4 regions of the Streptomyces sp. NBC_00466 genome follow, and region 1 is predicted to be linked to each of the others. Evidence: riboswitches for the same ligand, from Rfam matches in the RefSeq annotation. Region 1 holds a riboswitch; each other region holds the start of a gene.

What was found. Region 1 has a riboswitch for cyclic di-AMP ahead of OG210_RS04220 (M23 family metallopeptidase). Riboswitches for the same ligand answer to the same signal wherever they lie in the genome.
Positions count from the first base shown of each region.
Region 2: another riboswitch for cyclic di-AMP. It lies ahead of OG210_RS15450 (M23 family metallopeptidase); the one in region 1 lies ahead of OG210_RS04220 (M23 family metallopeptidase).
Region 3: another riboswitch for cyclic di-AMP. It lies ahead of OG210_RS29430 (C40 family peptidase); the one in region 1 lies ahead of OG210_RS04220 (M23 family metallopeptidase).
Region 4: another riboswitch for cyclic di-AMP. It lies ahead of OG210_RS19225 (transglycosylase family protein); the one in region 1 lies ahead of OG210_RS04220 (M23 family metallopeptidase).

Region 1 covers NZ_CP107896.1:968,952-973,630, forward strand. Annotated here, with positions in the region: gene OG210_RS04210 (helix-turn-helix domain-containing protein) at 1-209, shown strand, start outside; gene OG210_RS04215 (GntR family transcriptional regulator) at 404-1,081, opposite strand; gene OG210_RS04220 (M23 family metallopeptidase) at 1,335-2,126, opposite strand; cyclic di-AMP (ydaO/yuaA leader) riboswitch at 2,139-2,298, opposite strand; gene OG210_RS04225 (pitrilysin family protein) at 2,534-3,901, opposite strand; gene OG210_RS04230 (M16 family metallopeptidase) at 3,922-4,679, opposite strand, start outside.
Region 2 covers NZ_CP107896.1:3,477,315-3,481,993, reverse strand. Annotated here, with positions in the region: gene OG210_RS15455 (aldo/keto reductase) at 42-986, opposite strand; gene OG210_RS15450 (M23 family metallopeptidase) at 1,232-2,293, opposite strand; cyclic di-AMP (ydaO/yuaA leader) riboswitch at 2,305-2,445, opposite strand; gene OG210_RS15445 (PP2C family protein-serine/threonine phosphatase) at 2,670-3,818, opposite strand; tRNA gene OG210_RS15440 (tRNA-Met) at 3,996-4,069, opposite strand; tRNA gene OG210_RS15435 (tRNA-Lys) at 4,218-4,290, opposite strand; gene OG210_RS15430 (VOC family protein) at 4,423-4,679, opposite strand, start outside.
Region 3 covers NZ_CP107896.1:6,552,298-6,556,976, forward strand. Annotated here, with positions in the region: gene OG210_RS29420 (helix-turn-helix transcriptional regulator) at 1-579, opposite strand, end outside; gene OG210_RS29425 (ATP-binding protein) at 813-1,244, shown strand; gene OG210_RS29430 (C40 family peptidase) at 1,276-1,749, opposite strand; cyclic di-AMP (ydaO/yuaA leader) riboswitch at 1,753-1,970, opposite strand; gene OG210_RS29435 (alpha/beta hydrolase) at 2,675-4,252, shown strand; gene OG210_RS29440 (NAD-dependent epimerase/dehydratase family protein) at 4,278-4,679, opposite strand, start outside.
Region 4 covers NZ_CP107896.1:4,282,212-4,286,890, reverse strand. Annotated here, with positions in the region: gene eno (phosphopyruvate hydratase) at 1-435, opposite strand, end outside; gene OG210_RS19225 (transglycosylase family protein) at 722-1,432, opposite strand; cyclic di-AMP (ydaO/yuaA leader) riboswitch at 1,436-1,622, opposite strand; gene OG210_RS19220 (transglycosylase family protein) at 1,880-2,923, opposite strand; gene OG210_RS19215 (cytochrome P450) at 3,060-4,421, opposite strand; gene OG210_RS19210 (nucleoside triphosphate pyrophosphohydrolase) at 4,418-4,679, opposite strand, start outside.

The DNA.
Region 1 (4,679 bases):
AGTACGAGGAGTCGATGAGGCTGCGTCACGCGGAGTCGCTGGCAACGGCCATCGCCGCTGATCCCGGCCTGTCACAGACCACAACGGCCTGCCGGACGATCGCGAGGTTCGTGATCGACGCCTACTCGCTGGCCCGCGAGGCGGCCGATCCGCAGGCAGCGGTGGACGAGATCTTCCGGATGATCGAGGCGGCCTGGGAGGTCACCTGACCGTCCCACTCTTTCCGGAACCGGGCGCCCGGCACCGGACATCCCGCGACGGGACATCGCATCCGGGCATCAGGCCGGGACATCGCACACCGGGACATCGGAAAAGCCGAACATAAACAGACAGCACGGGACTGAGCGGCGAATACGGCAGAGAGAAAAGCCGGAATTCCCCTTCCCTGTATACGGCAGTACTGTTAATCGGTGATGCTCGCAATGTTTACAGCATGTTGCGAATCCCTCACGCGTCCCTGCTGCCGCAGCCGGTGCGCCGCCGTTGCGCGCTCGGCGTGCACCGCGGTCAGAGCACGGGCCCGCTCCGCGTCGCCGCGCGCCACCGCGTCCACGATCGAGCCGTGCTCGGCCCAGGACACGACAGGGAGGGCCGGCTGGCCGACCGCGTACATCCAGCTGATCTTCTGCCGCAGCTGACCGAGCAGCGTGGTCAGCGCCGAGCTGCCCGATGCCTGCGCCAGCGTCTCGTGGAACCAGCCGCCGAGCGACCGCAGATCCTCGCCCTGGCCGTGCCCGGCCCGCTCCTGACCGAGCCTGACCAGGCCGCGGAGCACCTTCAGATGGGCCTCGGTCCGCCGCTGGGCAGCGCGCGCCGCGCCCATCGGCTCCAGCAGCATCCGTATCTCCAGCAGGTCGGCCGCCTCCTGCTCGGTCGGTTCGGCGACACAGGCGCCCGCATGGCGGCGGGTGACCACGAACCCCTCGGACTCCAGGGTCCGCAGGGCCTCACGGACAGGGACACGGGAGACGCCGTAGCGGCGCGCGAGCACCTCCTCCGTCAGCCGGCCACCCCGCTCGTACACCCCCGAGATGATGTCGTCACGGATTGCCGTGCATACCGAATGTGCGGGAACGCGCATGACCGAACCTCCGCATCGACGCCCGCATTTCGCGGTCCGTACGCACCTGTGCGGCGACTCTATGACAGGGCAGGTTAATTCCCGAAGGCCCCCGGTAAATCATGGATATCTTTTGGCCAGGCAAAAACCGGACGTACGAAGACCGGGCGCGGGGAAGATATCCGTGCGAATGCGAACACCGGAACGCGTGTGGCCGCGGCGCTTGGACGACAGGGCCGGGAGCGCCGGGGCCACACGGGCGGGACAGCCGGGGTCAGACGTTGACGCCGTGTGAGCGCAGGTAGGCGACGGGGTCGATGTCCGAGCCGTAGTCCGGTCCCGTGCGGGCCTCGAAGTGGAGGTGCGGGCCGGTGGTGTTGCCGGTGGCGCCGGAGAGTGCGATCTGCTCGTCCGATGTGACGGACTGGCCGACCGAGACGCCGATGGACGAGAGATGGCCGTACTGCGTGTACGTGCCGTCGTGCATCCGGATGACGATGTTGTTGCCGTACGCACCGCCCCAGCCGGCCTCCACGACCGTGCCCGCGCCGACGGCGTGGACCGGGGTGCCGCTCGCGGCGTGGAAGTCGATGCCGGTGTGGCTGCCGGACGACCAGAGGCTGCCGCCGGTCTTGTAGCCGGTGGAGACATAGGAGTTGGCGACCGGGACCACATAGGCGTTGAGGCGCTTGCGGGCAGCGGCCCGGGCCGCGCGCTGCTTGGCCGCCTTCGCCTCGCGCTCCCGCTCGGCCTTCGCCTTCGCGGCTGCGGCCCTGGCCTTGGCGGCGGCCTTGGCCTTCGCCACGGCCTCGGCGTGGTCGGCCTCGTGCTGCTGTGCGGTGACCTGGGCGGCTATCCGGTCTGCCACGGTGTCACCGACGAGGATGGTCCGGTCGAGACGGGCTTCCTGCGCGGTGGAGACCTGTGCGCTGTCGGCCATCGCCGGGGAGGCGAGGGTGCCGAGAACACCGGCCGTGGCGAGGGTGGCGACTCCGGCGACGCCCGCGGTCCTGCGGGTCAGGTGCTTCGGGGCACGGTGCTTGCCGGTAGGGCGGCTGAACGCCATGAAGAGGCTGGTCCTTTCCTTCCCTCTCGCCTACCGGGTTAGCTGACGGGTTCGGAGCAGGAAGGTCTCCTACGGGCCCGCCCCTGCGGAGCGGCCCCGATTCACCCCAGGGACTGAGTGGGTCCCCGGCTCCCCGGGCTCGCGCCTGACGGGGACTCGGCGATCGCTGCCCGGCGCCGCGGTTGCGGCTTACGTCCGACGGACAGCGAGTGCGACGGTAAGTGGTGCGTCCCGGTTGCGCCAAACAGACAGCGGGTTTTGTCGCACATCCCACAGGCACACGTACGGGCACACCTCCCGGAGGCCGCGCACAGCCCCGGCACGCAGCCGGGGTCCCGGCGGGCGCACTGCCCACCGGGACCCCGCAGATCCGCCCCGGCCGCCCGGCGCACCGGGTCAGCCGGAACTCAGCTCGCGACCACGGTCACTTCGCCGATGCCCAGCGCCCTGACCGGCTCCGCGATCTGCGCGGCATCCCCCACCAGGACCGTCACCAGCCGGTCGTCGGGGAACGCGGAGACCACGGCGGCGGTCGCCTCGACCGTGCCGGTCGCGGCGAGGCGCGCGTACAGCTGTGCCTGGAAGTCGTCCGGCAGGTGCTGCTCCACCTGGTCGGCGAGCGTGGCCGCGACCGCGGCGGCCGTCTCGTACTTCAGCGGTGCGACGCCCACCAGGTTCTGTACCGCGATGTCCCGCTCGGTGTCGGTCAGTCCGTCGGCGGCCAGCGTCCTGAGGACCTTCCAGAGGTCGTCGAGCGCGGGTCCTGTCGACTCGGTGTCCACCGAACCGCTGATGGCGAGCATGGCGGCGCCGGTGCCGTCGGGGGCGGAGCGGAGGACCTGGCTGAAGGCCCGCACGCCGTAGGTGTAGCCCTTCTCCTCGCGCAGGACGCGGTCCAGACGGGAGGTGAGCGTGCCGCCCAGGCAGTACGTGCCGAGGACCTGGGCGGGCCAGACACGGTCGTGCCGGTCGGCGCCGATCCGGCCGATCAGCAGCTGGGTCTGGACCGCTCCGGGGCGGTCCACGACGATGACGCGGCCGGTGTCGTCCGCGGTGATCGGGGGCACCGGCCGGGGCGTGCCCGCGTTGCCCTTCCACTCGCCGAGGCTCTCGGCGAGCACCGCGTCCAGGTCGGTCCCCGCCAGATCGCCGACGACCACGGCGGTGGCTGTCGCCGGCCGTACGTACGCGTCGTAGAAGGCGCGGACGGCGGCCGCGTCGATGCGCGCCACCGTCTCCTCGGTGCCCTGGCGCGGACGCGACATACGCGCGGTGGCCGGGAAGAGCTCCTTGGAGAGCTGCTTGGCCGCGCGGCGGGCCGGGTTGGCCAGCTCGTGCGGGATCTCGTCGAGCCGGTTGCCCACGATCCGCTCGACCTCACTCGGGGCGAAGGCGGGCGCCCGCAGCGCGTCGGCGAGCAGGCCGAGCGCCTTGGGCAGCCGGGAGACCGGCACTTCGAGGGAGACCCGGACCCCGGGGTGGTCGGCGTGCGCGTCGAGAGTGGCGCCACAGCGCTCCAGCTCGGCGGCGAACTCCTCGGCGCTGTGCTTGTCGGTGCCCTCGGAGAGGGCCCTCGCCATGATCGTGGCGATGCCGTCGAGCCCCTCGGGCTCGGCGTCCAGCGGGGCGTCGAGGCTGATCTCGACAGCGACGACCTGCTGTCCGGGACGGTCGCAGCGCAGCACCGTCAGGCCGTTGGGCAGGGTGGAGCGCTCGGGGGCCGGGAATGCCCAGGGCCTGGGGGCACCAGCCTGGGGCTGCGGGTGGAAGGCCATCATCACGGCCGCGGGGTCGGTCACTGGTCCGCCTCTGTGCTCTCGGTGGTCGCGGTGGCTGCGGTGGCCTCGTCGGACCCGCCGTCCGCACTGGTCTCTTCGGGCTCATCGGCGGTGACGGGCTCGTACACCAGCACAGCCCTGTTGTCGGGGCGCAGCCGGGCCTTGGCGACCTGCTGCACCTCGTCGGCCGTGATGTCGAGCACCCGGCCCACCGCGGTCAGCGCCAGCTGCGGGTCGCCGAACAGCACGGCGTACCTGCACAGTTCGTCGGCCCGGCCGGCGACCGTACCGAGCCGGTCGAGCCACTCGCGCTCCAGCTGGGCCTGCGCGCGCTCCATCTCCTCGGCCGTGGGGCCCTCGGCGGCGAAGCGGGCCAGCTCCTCGTCGACGGCCGCCTCGATCTGCGGGACCTCGACACCGCCCGATGTCTTGACGTCCAGCCAGCCGAGCGAGGGAGCGCCGGAGAGGCGCAGCATGCCGAAGCCGGCGGCGACCGCCGTACGGTCCCGGCGGACCAGCCTGTTGTGGAGCAGCGACGACTCGCCGCCTCCCAGGATGGTCAGCGCGATGTCCGCCGCGTCGCACGCGCGGGTGCCGTCCTCGGGGAGCCGGTAGGCGGCCATCAGGGCACGCGAGGGCACTTCCTCGTACAGCTCCTCGCGCACCTCACCGCCGAGGGTGTCGGGCAGCGAGCCGTCCCGCGGCGGCTGCTTGCCGTCGTGGGAGGGGATGGTGCCGAAGTACTTCTCGACCCAGGCGAGCGTCTGCTCCGGGT
Region 2 (4,679 bases), 2.5 Mb from region 1:
CGGTTCCCGCCCCGATCCGGATTCCGCCCGGATCCGGTTCCTCAGGCGGAGGCCGTGGTCAGGTCCGCCACCTCGGCGTCGGTGAGCGTCAGCTCGGCCACGGCGGTCAGCGCGGGCAGCTGCCCGACCGTACGCGCCGAAGCGATCGGCGCGACGACGGTCGGCTGGGCCGCCAGCCACGCCAGGGCGACGGTCGCGACCTCGGCCCCGTGCGCCGCGGCGACCCTGTCGAGTGCGGCCAGGACCTTCGGCCCCCGCTCGGTCTCCAGGTGCTGCGCCGCACCGCCGGCCCGCACGCTGTCGACGTCCACACCGGGCCGGTACTTGCCGGTGAGGAATCCGGAGGCCAGCGCGTAGTACGGCACGGCCGCCAGACCGTGCCGGTCCGCCACGTCCTGGAGACCGCCCTCGTAGGTGTCGCGGGAGACCAGGTTGTAGTGCGGCTGGAGAGCGACGTACCGGGCGAGCCCCTCGGCCTCGGAGAACGCCATGGAGGCGTCGAGCCGTTCGGCGCTCACATTGGACGCGGCGATGGCGCGCACCTTGCCGGCCTTCACCAGATCGTCGAGAGCGGTGATGATCTCCTCGACGGGGACGGACTCGTCGTCGAGGTGCGTGTAGTAGAGGTCGATGTAGTCGGTGCGCAGCCTGCGCAGCGACTCGTCGGCGGCGGCCTTGATGTTCCCGGCCGAGAGCCCCCGGTACTGGGGGTGCATACCGACCTTCGTGGCGACCACCACGTCGGCGCGGTTGCCCCGCGCGGCCAGCCAGTTACCGATGACGGTCTCGGACTCGCCGCCCTTGTTTCCGGGCACCCACGCCGAGTACGTGTCCGCGGTGTCGATGAAGTTGCCGCCGACGGCGGTGTAGGCGTCGAGCACCTCGAAGGACTGGTCTTCGTCGGCGCTCCACCCGAAGACGTTGCCACCGAGGGAGAGCGGGAAGACCTTGAGGCCGGAAGAGCCGAGTGCGCGCAGAGAAGTCATATGCCGGTCAACCCCGCGGCGGCCCGGCACTATTCCGCTGTTTCAGCCGGGCCGGCCGTACGCGCGGGACGGACCGGGCGTACGCATGGGACGGACCCGGGTACATGCCCGCATACAGCGAACCGGCAGCCCTGACGTCGGGGGATGTGCCGTCAGGACTGCCGGGGTGCGGGGACGCCGTACATCAGCGGTACGCGCGGGGGCTGGAAGCCCGTGCGGGAGTTCAGCCGGTCACCCGCTGGGGGTTACGGGTTGAGGCCCTTGCCCTGGAGCCAGGTCATCGGGTCGATCGGGTCGCCGCCGCCCGGGCGGACCTCCAGGTGCACATGCGGTCCTGTGACGTTGCCGGTGGCTCCGACCCGGCCGATGACCTCGCCGGTGCTGACCTTCTGGCCGGCGCTGACCCCCAGCGACGACTGGTGGCAGAACCACAGCTCCGTACCGTCGTCGAGCGTGATGACCGTGCGGTAGCCGTACGCCCCGGCCCAGCCGGCCGACTTGACCGTCCCGCTGTGCACGGCCTTGATCGGGGTACCGGTCGGGGCGGCGAAGTCGAGGCCGGTGTGGTGGCCCGAAGACCACATCGAACCGCCGTCGTTGAACCGCGAGGTGAGGGTGTACGAGGAGACGGGGAGCGAGTAACTGGCCGCCAGCTTGGCGAGCCGCTCCTTCTCCGCCTTGGCCTTGGCCTCCGCCTCGGCCTTCTTCTTGGCCGCCTTCTCCTTGGCAGCCGCCTCGTCCTGCTTCTTCGCGGCCTCCGCCGACGCCTTCTCCGCAGCTGCCTTCTCGGCTGCCGCCTTGGCCTCGTCCTCGACCGCGCCCTGCTGCTGCTCGGCCTGCTGGAGAATCCGGGCACGGAGGGCTTCGCCCGCGTCCGCGCCGCTCTTGCCGTTGGCCGCAGCGGTGGTGAGCGCCGCGTCGGCGGCGCCCGTCTCCGTACCGCCGTGGTGCGACGAGCCGCCGCCGATGTCGGAGATCAGCGTCCCCACGCCGGGCAGCGACTCGGCGTCCGGCAGCTTGTCCTTGACGGACTGCGGAAGGTCGGGGAGGGAGATCGCGACCGGCGGCTTGCTCTGAGCGCTGGCCATGCCGCCCGCGCCGACGGCTGCGATCACGCCGACGCCGAGGACCGTCGAACTGCGGGCGAGTCCGCCGCGCTGCTTGGCGACACGGTGTTTACCACGGACCGAACGGAGGGAATCCTCAGTGGGGTTCCACTCGTCGAACGTGCCGTCCTCACCGCCGAAACCTGGAGCATCGTCGTTCGGGAAGTAAAGCGTTTCGGGGGCAGGGTTGTTGGACGCCACGGAGGCGCACTCCTTTCCTTCCTTACCGCCTACCGGGTTAGCTGACGGGTTCGGAGCAGGAAGGTCTCCTACGGGCAGCCCTTACGGAGAAGCCCGATTCACCCCAATTGGTGGTTCCCCGGTTCCCTTGCGGGATTCGGCGCGTGCGCGCGGTGCCGCCTCTTCGACGACTGGGACAACCGCGCTGCGTTATCGAACGTTAATAGACGCGAGGGCCGGATTCCAAGCTGTTCCGACTGATCGTTAACGGCTTTGGCCTGCACTTAACGGGGCATAGAGGGGCGCATTCGGGCGACTTGATCACTCTTCAGGAGTCGCCGCGAAACATCGAGTTCCTGATGGTGCGTCAAATGTTATGCGGAGGGGTGTCCTTCGACTACGCATCGTGTTGTTCCCGGTGGACGATCCCCACCGTCCTCCTCCGGTCCGGCTGCCCCAGGCCCGGACGGCCCACCGCGAGCAGCGCCATGTCGTCCGTGGAGCGCCCGCCCGTGTGCAGCCGCACGTCATCGGTCACCGCCGTCAGCAGTTCCTCGGGCCCCGGGAAGATCCGGCCGCGCAGCCGCTCCTGCGGCTCGTAGAAGTCCCCCTGCGCGTTCCGCGCCTCGGACAGGCCGTCGGTGTAGAGCAGCAGCGTGGCCCCCGGCGGGAACTCCGTCTCGTCCGCCCGGTCCGGCCAGGCCGCCAGATCGGCCAGCCCCAGCGGCAGAGCGGGGTCGGTCGGCCTGAGGACGTGGATGCCCCCGTCCGCGTACAGCAGCAGCGGCTCGGGGTGGCCCCGGTTGAGCAGCCGGATCCGGCCCTGGTCGCCGCGCGGGATCTCGGCGAGCGCCGCAGTGGTGAACCCCTCGAAGGCGTCAAGTCCCTCCCGCCGCACGCCTTCACGGGTCAGCGCACGTTCCAGCCGCTGTGCGACCTGCTCGATCGTCGCTTCCTGCTCGGCGGCCTCCCGGAAGGCCCCGATCACCACGGCCACCGCCTCGACGGCGCCGAGCCCCTTGCCCCGCACGTCACCCACCACCAGCCGGACCCCGTACGGGGTGTCCTGCACGGCGAAGAGATCGCCGCCGATGAAGGTGCCGGCCTGCGCCGCCTCGTACCGCGCCGCGATGTGCAGCCCGGCGATCCGCTCGGAAGGCACCGGCAGCACCGCACGCTGTGCGGTCTCCGCCACCACACGCGCCGACGCGAGCTCCTCGCCGCTGACCCGGATGACGCGGTTGATGACGAGCGCGACGACGGACAGCGTGACGACGGTGATCAGCTCCGTGACCGCCGAGGCCTTGGCCGAGGTGTCGTCGTAGCCATGCAGCCCCACGAGAGCCAGCACCGCGGTGATCCCCGTGATCAGCGTGGCCCGGTACGAGAAGAGCGGGGCGGCGATCACCGGCGCGGCGACGAAGAACGGGGCAGCCGTGAACGCGGCCGGCGTCAGCTGGTCGAAGACCACCCCGCCCACGATCAGCACGGCAGGCAGCGCCCGGACGAACCGACGCGCCCAGCCCGAGTCCTCTCGCTGCCCCACCAGTACCCTCCTGCCCGGTCCACAAAGCGGCGGACGGTACCGCGCCCCACCAGGCTGGCCGCACCCACGCCGGTGTGCGATTCGGCATCGACCAAGTGGGGGAAGGGAGAAACGGGCAGCAGCGCTGAGAAACGACTGAAGGCCCAGCACGTGATGTGCTGGGCCTTCGATCTTGAGTAGCGGGGACAGGATTTGAACCTGCGACCTCTGGGTTATGAGCCCAGCGAGCTACCGAGCTGCTCCACCCCGCGTCGGTAAACACAACTCTACGCCATGCGCGGGGGTGGTTCTGACCATTACCGCGCGTTCGGCCGCACGGAGTTGATCCCGGTGGCGCCGCACACGCGAACAGGCCCCTGCCCTGCGCATTCACGCGCAGGGCAGGGGCCTGTCGAGCGGTAGACCGTGTGGGACTCGAACCCACAACCAATGGATTAAAAGTCCACTGCTCTGCCAATTGAGCTAACGGTCCGTGCTGACGCACCCCCCGAGCATAGCGGGAGCGTGCCCAGCAGCCGATCGGGTATCCCCCGCCGGGCACGTCGGACTCCGCCGTCGGCCGGTGCGGGCCGTCGGCGGAGTCGTGGGACGGGGGTACTGCGGCTCAGGGCGTCCCGGGGCCCTGAAGTACCTGGAGGTAATTGCCGTCCGGGTCCAGCAGGGTGGAGAAGAACCAGCCGCCCCCGGTGTCCTCGACCGGCCTGATCCAGGTCACGCCGAGGGTGTTGAAGTGCTTCTCGGCCGCACGGATGTCGCGCACCATGAGGTTGACCAGTTGCCTGCCGGGTTCCGCGGCCTTGTCCGCCACGTCGTCGCGGCGGTCGAATCCGATGATCGCCTGCTGCCCGACGACGAGCATGT
Region 3 (4,679 bases), 5.6 Mb from region 1:
CCGTAACTGCTCCGCCATCACCCCGCGCCCACCGATCCGCCGGTGCAGGGCCGCCTCATCGACGACCGCGCTCAGCTCCAGCGGCGGATCCGCGTCCAGCACCCGCTGCCGGGCCAGCCGCACATCGACCAGTGAGTCCACGGTCCGGGCCGGCAGCCCGTCGAGCGAGGCCCGGGTGACCGCCTTCGCGTAGCCGGGCGTCTGCAGCAGACCGGGCATCACCGACGTCTCGAAGGTGTGCGCCGTGCACGCCTGGGACTCCAGCCTGATGAAGTCCCGGTACTGGGCGGGCAGCAGACGCCGGTAGCTGTGCCACCAGCCGGCGCTCTCGTCGGCCCCCGCGCCGCACAGCGCCTCCAGGAGTTCGCGCTGCGCCGTGTCCCGCACACCGTACGCATGGAGCAACAGGGCTACGTCGGACGGCTTCACACCACTGCGCCCGGTCTCGATCCTGCTCACCTTCGACTGATGCCAGCCGGCGAGCCGGGCCGCTGCCGCGCTGGTCAGACCTGCCAGGACACGCAGTCTGCGCAGCTCGGCACCGAGTTTGACGCGGCGCACCTCGGGGCTGCTCCGCACCGCGTTCTCCCTCCGGTCGGCCGTTTCTGCAAACGTGCCATCCCGGCCGTCAAATACGGTCTTCCGTCGCAGAGTTCATCACTTTGAGCGACAGATATATGCACATCTTTGTGGATGGCCCGTGCTGCGGTCACTATGAGTGTCACGCTCGCACGAAGCGCCACCTGAGGCCGTCTCGAAGTGCATCCGTCACGAGATCCGCGCCGGCAGCGGTGGGAAAGGGACAGGCCGTCATGGCAGACCACCAGGAAGCTTCAGTCACCCTGCCGAGCGAGCCGGCTTCGGTACCGGCCGCCCGGACGTTCGTGGCCCGTGTGCTCACCGGATGGGGGCTGCCTCCCGACGCGGAGCTGGCGGACACCATCCGGCTGATCGTCTCGGAGCTCGCGACCAACGCGGTGCAGCACACCTTCGGCACGTCCCCCACTTTCACGGTGCAGGCCGTCCTGGACCGGGACGAGCGGCTGTGCGTCGGCGTCACCGACAGCCATCCGCGCTGGCCGCAGCGGCTGCCCGCGGCGGTGCAGCAGGACAACGGCCGGGGCATGGTCATCATCCGCTGGCTGGCGGCCGAGAACGGCGGGCGGCTGTCGGTCACCCCGACGCGGGACGGCGGCAAGACCGTCTGGATCGCCCTGCCCTGGACCGCCGCGGTCCAGGGCTGAACGAACCCGCGGCCGACGACTCCCGGCGGCTTCAGCCCACCCGGCCGTACCAGACGCTGTGGGTCCAGATCCTCTCCAGCCTGACCACGGCGCCGGTCTTGGGGGCGTGCCAGATCTTCCCGTGCCCCGCGTAGATGCCGACGTGGTAGACGCTCCGGCCGTAGTGGAAGAACACCAGGTCGCCCCGGTGCCGGGCCCAGGCCGGGATATGGCTTACGCGGTTGTACTGCGCCTGGGCGGTGCGGGGCAGCTGTTTGCCCACCTGTTTGTACGAGTAGAGCGTCAGGCCCGAGCAGTCGAACCGGGATGGCCCTGTCGCCCCCCACTGATAGGGCGAACCCCTTTTGGAGGCCGCGATCTGCACGGCCTGGGAGGCGTGCGCGGCGGCCTGTGCCTCCGCGGTCGCGCCCGGTGCCAGCGAGGTCCCCGCGACAGCGGCGAGGGCGAGGGCCGAAGCTGTTCCGGCCCGGGTGAGAAGAGACGGGACATGAATCTGCGCAGTCATGCGCAACCCTTCGCAAACCGCCTGTGAAGGATGACCTGTCGGGTTCGGGCCGGCGAAGTTGCCCGGCCGCCCGGCAGGATGACCGACTGATCAAGTCGGCCGTCCCACCAGGCGGCTTCACCCCGAGGAGCGACGTCGCTGTCGCCCCGGACTGCCTGGGTCCTCCACTCCTGCCGATCCACTCGTGTCGACCAGACATCCGGGAGCGGCGGCAGGACTCGGCGTCCGCCCGGACCGCCCCGCCGTGGTGGCGGGGGCTTGTCGTCTCCCGGATCTTCACCCATGGCACGGTGGATTCCCGGCGTACGCGCCGATTTGTGATGCTTCGGGGTCACTGGCCTGTTCGAGTGGATGCCACCGGAACCGGACCAGGGGATTCTGTCGGCGCACGGCCCTCACCTGGGGCGCAGCAGGGGTCCCGGGCGGAGTGCCGGTCCGAAGTGCAACTCGGTGCGGCCACTGGATCTCCGCGTGTCTACGCCTTCCGGGGGGCGCCCATCGGTGTACCGGCAACCGCCCGAAAGCCGGATCCGCGCCGGTTTTCCCCCTGTGGGGATCTCTGTGCGGATGCCGCGCGAAGGTGTCATGGCCCGGATGCCGGTGATGTCGGCACGTCCGCACCAGGGTTGACGCACCGTCGGCCTCGTCGTGCGCCCTGAGGGGGCTGGGTCACCCGTAATCGGCAACGCGGGGCGGAGTGGCCCGAGTTCACCGGCGTCCGGCCAACTTGACCGCCCCCGTCCCCCCGTTGGGCGCGAGGGGATCCGCGCGCGTTGCACCGCTCACCGGGACCGGTCTCTCCGCATTTCGGGTTGGCAAAGAACGCCCATGCGGCCTGTTGTCAGGGACCGTTCACAAGAAAGGATCCCCGGTACGTACTGGAGAGCGCCGGACGAACGGCGCTTCGCACAGGGGGAGGTACCACGTGAGACGCACCGCAGTGCTCGGCTCGGCCGGCGCTCTGGCCGCGGCGACTCTCATAGCCGGCGCCATGGCAGCGCCGTCGGCCACCGCCGACGGCCGCGGCCACGCCGGCCCGGAGGCGCACGGTGTGGCCGTCGCCGCCGCTCGGGCGGCGACGGCCGGGATCGACTGGCAGGACTGTCCTGCGGACTGGGCGCTCGCGAAGCCCATCCAGTGCGGCTGGGTGACCGTGCCGGTCGACTACGCACACCCGGATGGCCGGACGATCAAGCTCGCGGTGGACCGGGCTCTGAGCACCGGCACCGCGTCGCAGCGGCAGGGCTCCCTCGTCTACAACCCCGGTGGCCCCGGCGCTTCGGGTATGCGCTTCCCCGCCAGGTCCACCACCGGGAGCGCGCTCTGGGTCAACACCGCCAAGGCGTACGACTTCGTGGGCTTCGACCCGCGCGGCGTGGGCCACTCGGCGCCGGTCTCCTGCATGGACCCGCAGAAGTACGTCAGCGCCCCCAAGGCCGATCCGGTCCCGGACAGTGCGGCCGACAAGCAGGTCCAGCGCAAGCTCGCAGCGCAGTACGCGGACGGCTGCGAGCAGCGCAGCGGTGCGATGCTGCCGTATCTGACCACGCCGAACACGGCGCGCGACCTCGACGTCATCAGGGCGGCGCTCGGCGAGAAGAAGCTCAACTACCTGGGAGTCTCCTACGGCACCTATCTCGGCGCCGTGTACGGAACGCTCTTCCCGGGCCATGTCCGCCGGATGATCGTGGACAGTGTGGTCGACCCGAAGCAGTCGAACATCTGGTACGAGGCCAACCTCAACCAGGACGTCGCCTTCCAGGGCCGCTGGAACGACTGGCAGAACTGGGTCGCCGCCAACGACGCCGCCTTCCACATCGGGAAGACGGCAGCCGCCGTCGAACAGCAGTGGGTGAAGCTGCGCGCCACAGCGAAGAAGCATCCGATCGGCGGGGTCGTGGGCCCCGCCGAACTGCTCGGGTTCTTCCAGAACGCGCCGTACTACGACTCCTCCTGGGTACCGGTCGCCAAGGCCTGGAGCCAGTACCTCGCCGGTGATCCGAAGCCGCTGATCGATGCCGCAGGGCCCGATATGGCGGACACCGCGGGCAACATCTCCGCGGAGAACGGCACAGCCGTCTACACGTCGGTCGAGTGCGCCGACGCCAAGTGGCCGACCGACTGGCGGACATGGGACCGGGACAACACCCGGCTCAACAAGGACAACCCGTTCCTCACCTGGTCCAACGCCTGGATGAACCTGCCGTGCGCCACCTGGCCCGCGAAGCAGCAGACCCCGGTGAACGTCCACACGGGCAAGGGGCTCCCGCCCGTACTGATCGTGCAGTCGACCCGTGACGCGGCCACGCCGTTCCAGGGCGCCGTCGACCTGCACCAGCGCTTCAAGGGCTCCCGCCTCATCATCGAGAAGGGCGCCGGATCGCACGGGGTGACCGGTCTGGTCAACCCGTGCATCAACACCCGGGTGGACAGTTATCTGCTCACCGGCAGCACCGACCGCCACGATGTGACGTGCACCCCGCACGCCACACCGACGCCGTAACAGCCCACGCTGGGGGACCGCTTGGTCAGCGGTTCCCCAGCCAGGCGTCCTCCGCCACGTAGTCGAAGAGATCGAGATGCGGGTCGTAGGTCTTCGCCATCGCGGGGAAGGCCTCGCGCCAGTCCCTGTCCCGGAGCCGGCCGGTGATCCACTCCACGGTCGCGGGCAGCGAATCGGCGTACCCGGTCACCGGGCGGTAGCCCAGCTCCCGCTCGGCGGCCGACATGTCGTACACCACGGGGTGGTCGACGCCCCATGGGGTCATGCCCCGTTCGGAGCGCCCCTCGACCAGCACCAACCGGCTCTGTACGCCCAGGATTTCGTCGATGGCCGTACTGATTTCGGCGACCGTCGGCGCCTCGGGGTCCCCGCCGTTCAGCACCCGCGCCCCCGGGCGCAGCGCGGCCAGCCGGATCATCTCGGCGAG
Region 4 (4,679 bases), 3.3 Mb from region 1:
GGGCAGCAGGTGCGCGTTCGGGCCGCCCAGGTAGCGGAAGAGCGGGAGGTCGGAAGCCTCGGACGCGGCGTGCGCCACGGCGAGCGAGACGCCGAGGATGGCGTTGGCGCCGAGCGAGCCCTTGTTCTCCGTCGCGTCCAGGTCGAACATCGCCTGGTCGATCAGGCGCTGCTCGGTGGCGTCGTAGCCGACGAGCTCCGGCCCGATCTGCTCGATGACGGCGAGGACTGCCTTCTCGACACCCTTGCCCTGGTAACGGTTGGGGTCACCGTCGCGGAGCTCGATGGCCTCGAACGCACCGGTGGAGGCGCCGGACGGGACGGCGGCACGGCCCGTGCTGCCGTCGTCGAGGCCGACCTCGACCTCGACCGTGGGGTTGCCTCGGGAGTCCAGGATTTCCCGGGCTACGACGACGTCGATGGACGGCACTAGCATCTCCTTCTGGGATGTGACGCTATGGGCGCAGGGTCTCTGTGGCCTTGCGGCATGAGCCTAACCGGCTCGGAGCCATCAGCCGGCAGGGCGCCCGGACCCTGGGACGAAAAAGGGCCCAAAAGCTTGTATGACGGTGTGAAAGTCACCAAATTTACCAGATGGTGACCACGCCACCCTCCCCGGACGGGCCGCGGGACGAACCAGGACGCGGCTCCGGCGGAGAGACCCCCGGCCCGGCGCGTACGGGGGAGTCGCGCCGGGCCGGGGGTGCTGGGGAGAGCTGATATCAGCTCAGGTGGAGCTGCTGACCGGGGAAGATCAGGTTGGCGTCCTTCACGATGTCCTTGTTCAGGTCGTAGACCTTCTTCCAGCCACCGGAGACGTGCTCGGCCTTGGCGATCTTGGCGAGGGTGTCGCCGGCCTTGACCTTGTACTCGCCGTCGCCCTTCTGGACCGTGGTGGGCGCGGCGTGGCGGGGAGCGGCGTGCTTCGGGGCGGCCGGCGCACTGGTGCGGGCCTCACTGCGCGAAGCGGACTGCTGGTCGCTGTGGCTGCTCTGCTGGCCGGCGCTCGACGAGGAGGAGCCGCTGTTCGAACCGGTGGAGACGTCCGGGCTCGGACCGCCGCTGGTCAGGTTGCCGGCACCGGCGCAGGACCAGGCGCCCGGTCCCTGCATGGCGAGAAGCTTCTCGGCGGTGGCGATCTGCTGGCCCTTGGTGGCGAGGTCGGCACGCGGGGCGTACTGCGTACCGCCGGCGGCGGCCCAGCTGGAGTTGTTGAACTGGAGGCCGCCGTAGTAGCCGTTGCCCGTGTTGGTGGACCAGTTACCACCGGACTCGCACTGCGCGACGGCGTCCCAGGTGGAGACCGAAGCGGCGGAGGCCGAGGTCGCCCCGATCAGCGGAACGGCCACAGCGGCACCGGCAACACCGGCGAGCGTGGCGACGCGAACGGCCTTCGAGGGGCGACGGTGCTTGGACTTGCTGGAAAACAGCATGACGGATCTCCTCACCGACGCCTACGAGGTGAGCTGTCGGGTTCGGGCCAATGAGTTGCCCGGCTGCGCGACCTAGCGCACAGCTTCACCCCAAGCCGGTCCCGGTTCGTGCCGTTCTCTGACTCTGAACGGACGGCCGGCCCCGGCGCTTACCTGGGTCCCCCGCTCCTGCCTGCGGCGCTTCTTAGCGTCAACTGCTTCCCTTCGACCGATGGCAGGATTCGGCGTGGCGATCGAAGAGGCCCGCGGTGCGAGCGGTCTGACCGTAATCACAGGACCCCCCGATATTCAAAGATGAACATCGGGGGAGAAATCCCTGGTTTACGACCCCGCGTTACCCGTTTCTGCAGGTGAGGGACGGCGTACGCCGGGCGGACAGTCCGGACATTCAGCAGGGCCGACGAGAGTCATGTCTCACTCGAACAGAAGCGGACATACAATCCCGAACTACCCCTGGTTTCGGTCGAGATCAAGGCTCTGGCCAGGAACGATGAAGTCCGGATCGCCTCCGACGGTCCGATGGTTCGCCGCGTAGAGCGCGGGCCATCCGCCGGGCAGATCGTGCGCCTCCGCGATGGACCAGAGGTTGTCACCCGCGCGGACGGTGTAGCTGCCGTCCGTACGGGCGTCATCCCGGGACGTCTCCCCGCCGCGTGAAGCGTGCCGGCCGGTCTCGTCATGGCTCGCACCGGAGTCGCCCGCGGCCTCGCCGCCCCGGTGCCTGCCGACCCCCGAGTGCGCCGAGCCGGAAGGGGCGGGAGACGCGGAGTCCGACGGGCCGGGCGTGACGGATGTACTGGAGCCCGAAGTATCCGAAGAACCCGAATGGCCCGAATTGCTGGAAGAGTCCGATGCATCCGATGAAGGGTCAGATGCCGGAGATGACGGTGATGATGGGGTCGGCGATCCGGAAGGGGAACCCGACGGAGGGCCCGAGGGGGAATCGGACGGGCTCGGACTCGCCTGCTTCGACGGCGTCCGCGTGGACGGCGTCCCCTTCGAACCGTCCGCACCCGTGTCCGCGCCCGACGGGTGCTTGGTGGACGCGGACGGCTTCGTGGGGCTGGGGCTCGCGGTGTCCGGGGAGCCCGGGTCCACCGTGGCCGTGTCCGCGTCGTCCTTCGTCAGCCCGGCGATGGCCGCACAACTGGCCCAGGGGGTCGCACCCTCGGCCGCGTACACCTTCTGGGCGACGGCTATCTGCTGGGAGCGGCTGGCCAGGTCGGGGCGGGCCGCGTACTGCCCGCCGCCGTACTTGTCCCAGGTCGCCTGCGAGAACTGGAGGCCGCCGTAGTGCCCGTTGTTGAGGTCGGTGCTCCAGATGCCGCCGCTCTCACACAGCGCCACCCGGTCCCAGGTCGTGGCGTCAGCCGCGTGGGCGCCGGTCGACGCCAGCAGCGGAAGGGCGATGGCCGAGCCCGTAACTCCTGCCGCTACGACAAGAGCTGGGGCCTGACGGGGGCGGCGGTGCCGACCGTTCCCGGTGCGCATGCGGTGGCCTTCCGTGTGACGGATGAGTCGAGGGGTGAACGTAGCCGCACTCGAACACCAGTCACAAGTCGATGCAGTGGAGATCACATGAAAGTCACGTTCTTGACACCCCGTCAGTCATGCACCGGTCAGGCCGTCAGTTCGGCGGCGTACCGAACTCCACCGGAAGCGTGCGCAATCCCCGCATGATGAGCCCGCCACGCCAGCGCAAATCGCCAGGTTCTGCCGCAAGTCGCAGGTCCGGCAGACGGCGCAGCAGTGTGGCGAGCGCGGTCTGCGCCTCCAGCCGGGCGAGGGGCGCGCCGAGGCAGTAGTGGATGCCGTGCCCGTACCCCAGATGCTGGTTGTCGGTGCGTGAGAGGTCGAGTGTGTCGGGCTCGGCGAAGCGCTCGGGATCGCGGTCGGCGGCGGCCAGCACGACCAGTACGGGATCGCCCTCCGCGATGGACTGCCCGCCCAGGGTCAGCGCCTCGGTGGCGAACCGCCAGGTCGCCAGCTCCACCGGCCCGTCGTACCGCAGGAGTTCCTCCACACCGGTGGCGAGGAGGCCGGTCTCGCCCGCCGCCAGTGACGCCTCCAGGCGCGCCCGCTGGTCCGGATTGCGGAGCAGCGCGTACATACCGTTGCCGATGAGGTTGACCGTCGTCTCGAACCCGGCGAAGAGCAGGATGAACGCCATCGCCGCCGCTTCGTTCTCGGTCAGGTGCTCGCCGTCGTCGCTCGCCCTGATGAGCCCGGAGATGAGGTCGTCGCCGGGGTTCTCCCGCTTTCGGTGGATGAGTTCGGCGAGGTAGTTCCGCATCTTCTTGACCGACCGCGCGACCCCGCCGCGCGGCCCGCCGCCGTGACGGATCATCATGCCCGCCCAGTCGCGGAAGTCGTCCTGGTCCTCACGGGGGACGCCGAGCAGGTCGCAGATGGCGTAGATGGGGAGCGGAAAGGCGAAGTCATGGATGAGGTCGGCCTGGCCCCCGGCCTGCCCCCGGGCCTGTCCCCCGGCCTCCGCCCGGGTCCCTCCCCGGGGTTCTTCCCGGGGCTCTCCCTCGGGCTCCTCCTCTCCCCCTTCTTCTCCCGCGCTCCTCGCCACGAAGGCGTCGATCAGCTGGTCCGTCAGCTCCTGCACGCGCGGTGCGAAGAGCGCGACGGTGCGCGGGGTGAACGCCTTGGAGACCAGACGCCGCAGCCGGGTGTGGTCCGGCGGGTCGATGTTCAGCAGATGCGTCATCAGCTCCGCCTTGCGCTCGCCCGGAATGCCGGTCTTGCCCTTGGCGTGCGGGGACTCCGCGTGGTGCGCGGGGTTCTTCGACAGCCGGGGCTCGGCGAGTGCCGTCCGCGCGTCCGCGTACCGCGTCACGAGCCAGGCCTCCACCCCGCTCGGGAGCGCGGTCCTGTGGACGGGCGCGTTCTCGCGGAGCCAGGCGTACGCGGGGTACGGGTCGGTCGCGAACTCCCAGGTGAAAAGGGTGGGGGCCGGGCCTGCGGTGCTGTTGTCGGTCACTCCTCGACGGTAGCCGTACCCGCTGCCGCGCTCTCCGCGGCCCGGATCGCGTCCCGGTACGCCCGCGCCGCGGCGCGCAGCGCGGCCTCCGGGTCCGTGCCCGCCGCCTCCGCGCTCGCGGCCAGGGCGAGCAACCGGTAGCCGACGCCCTCCCCCGCCGGGAGCGGCACGTCGAGCTCCGAGCCCCGCACCCGGGACGTCAGCTTCGCCGCGAGCGCGAGGGCCGGCTGACCGACCGGGACGCCGTCCGTCACCGAC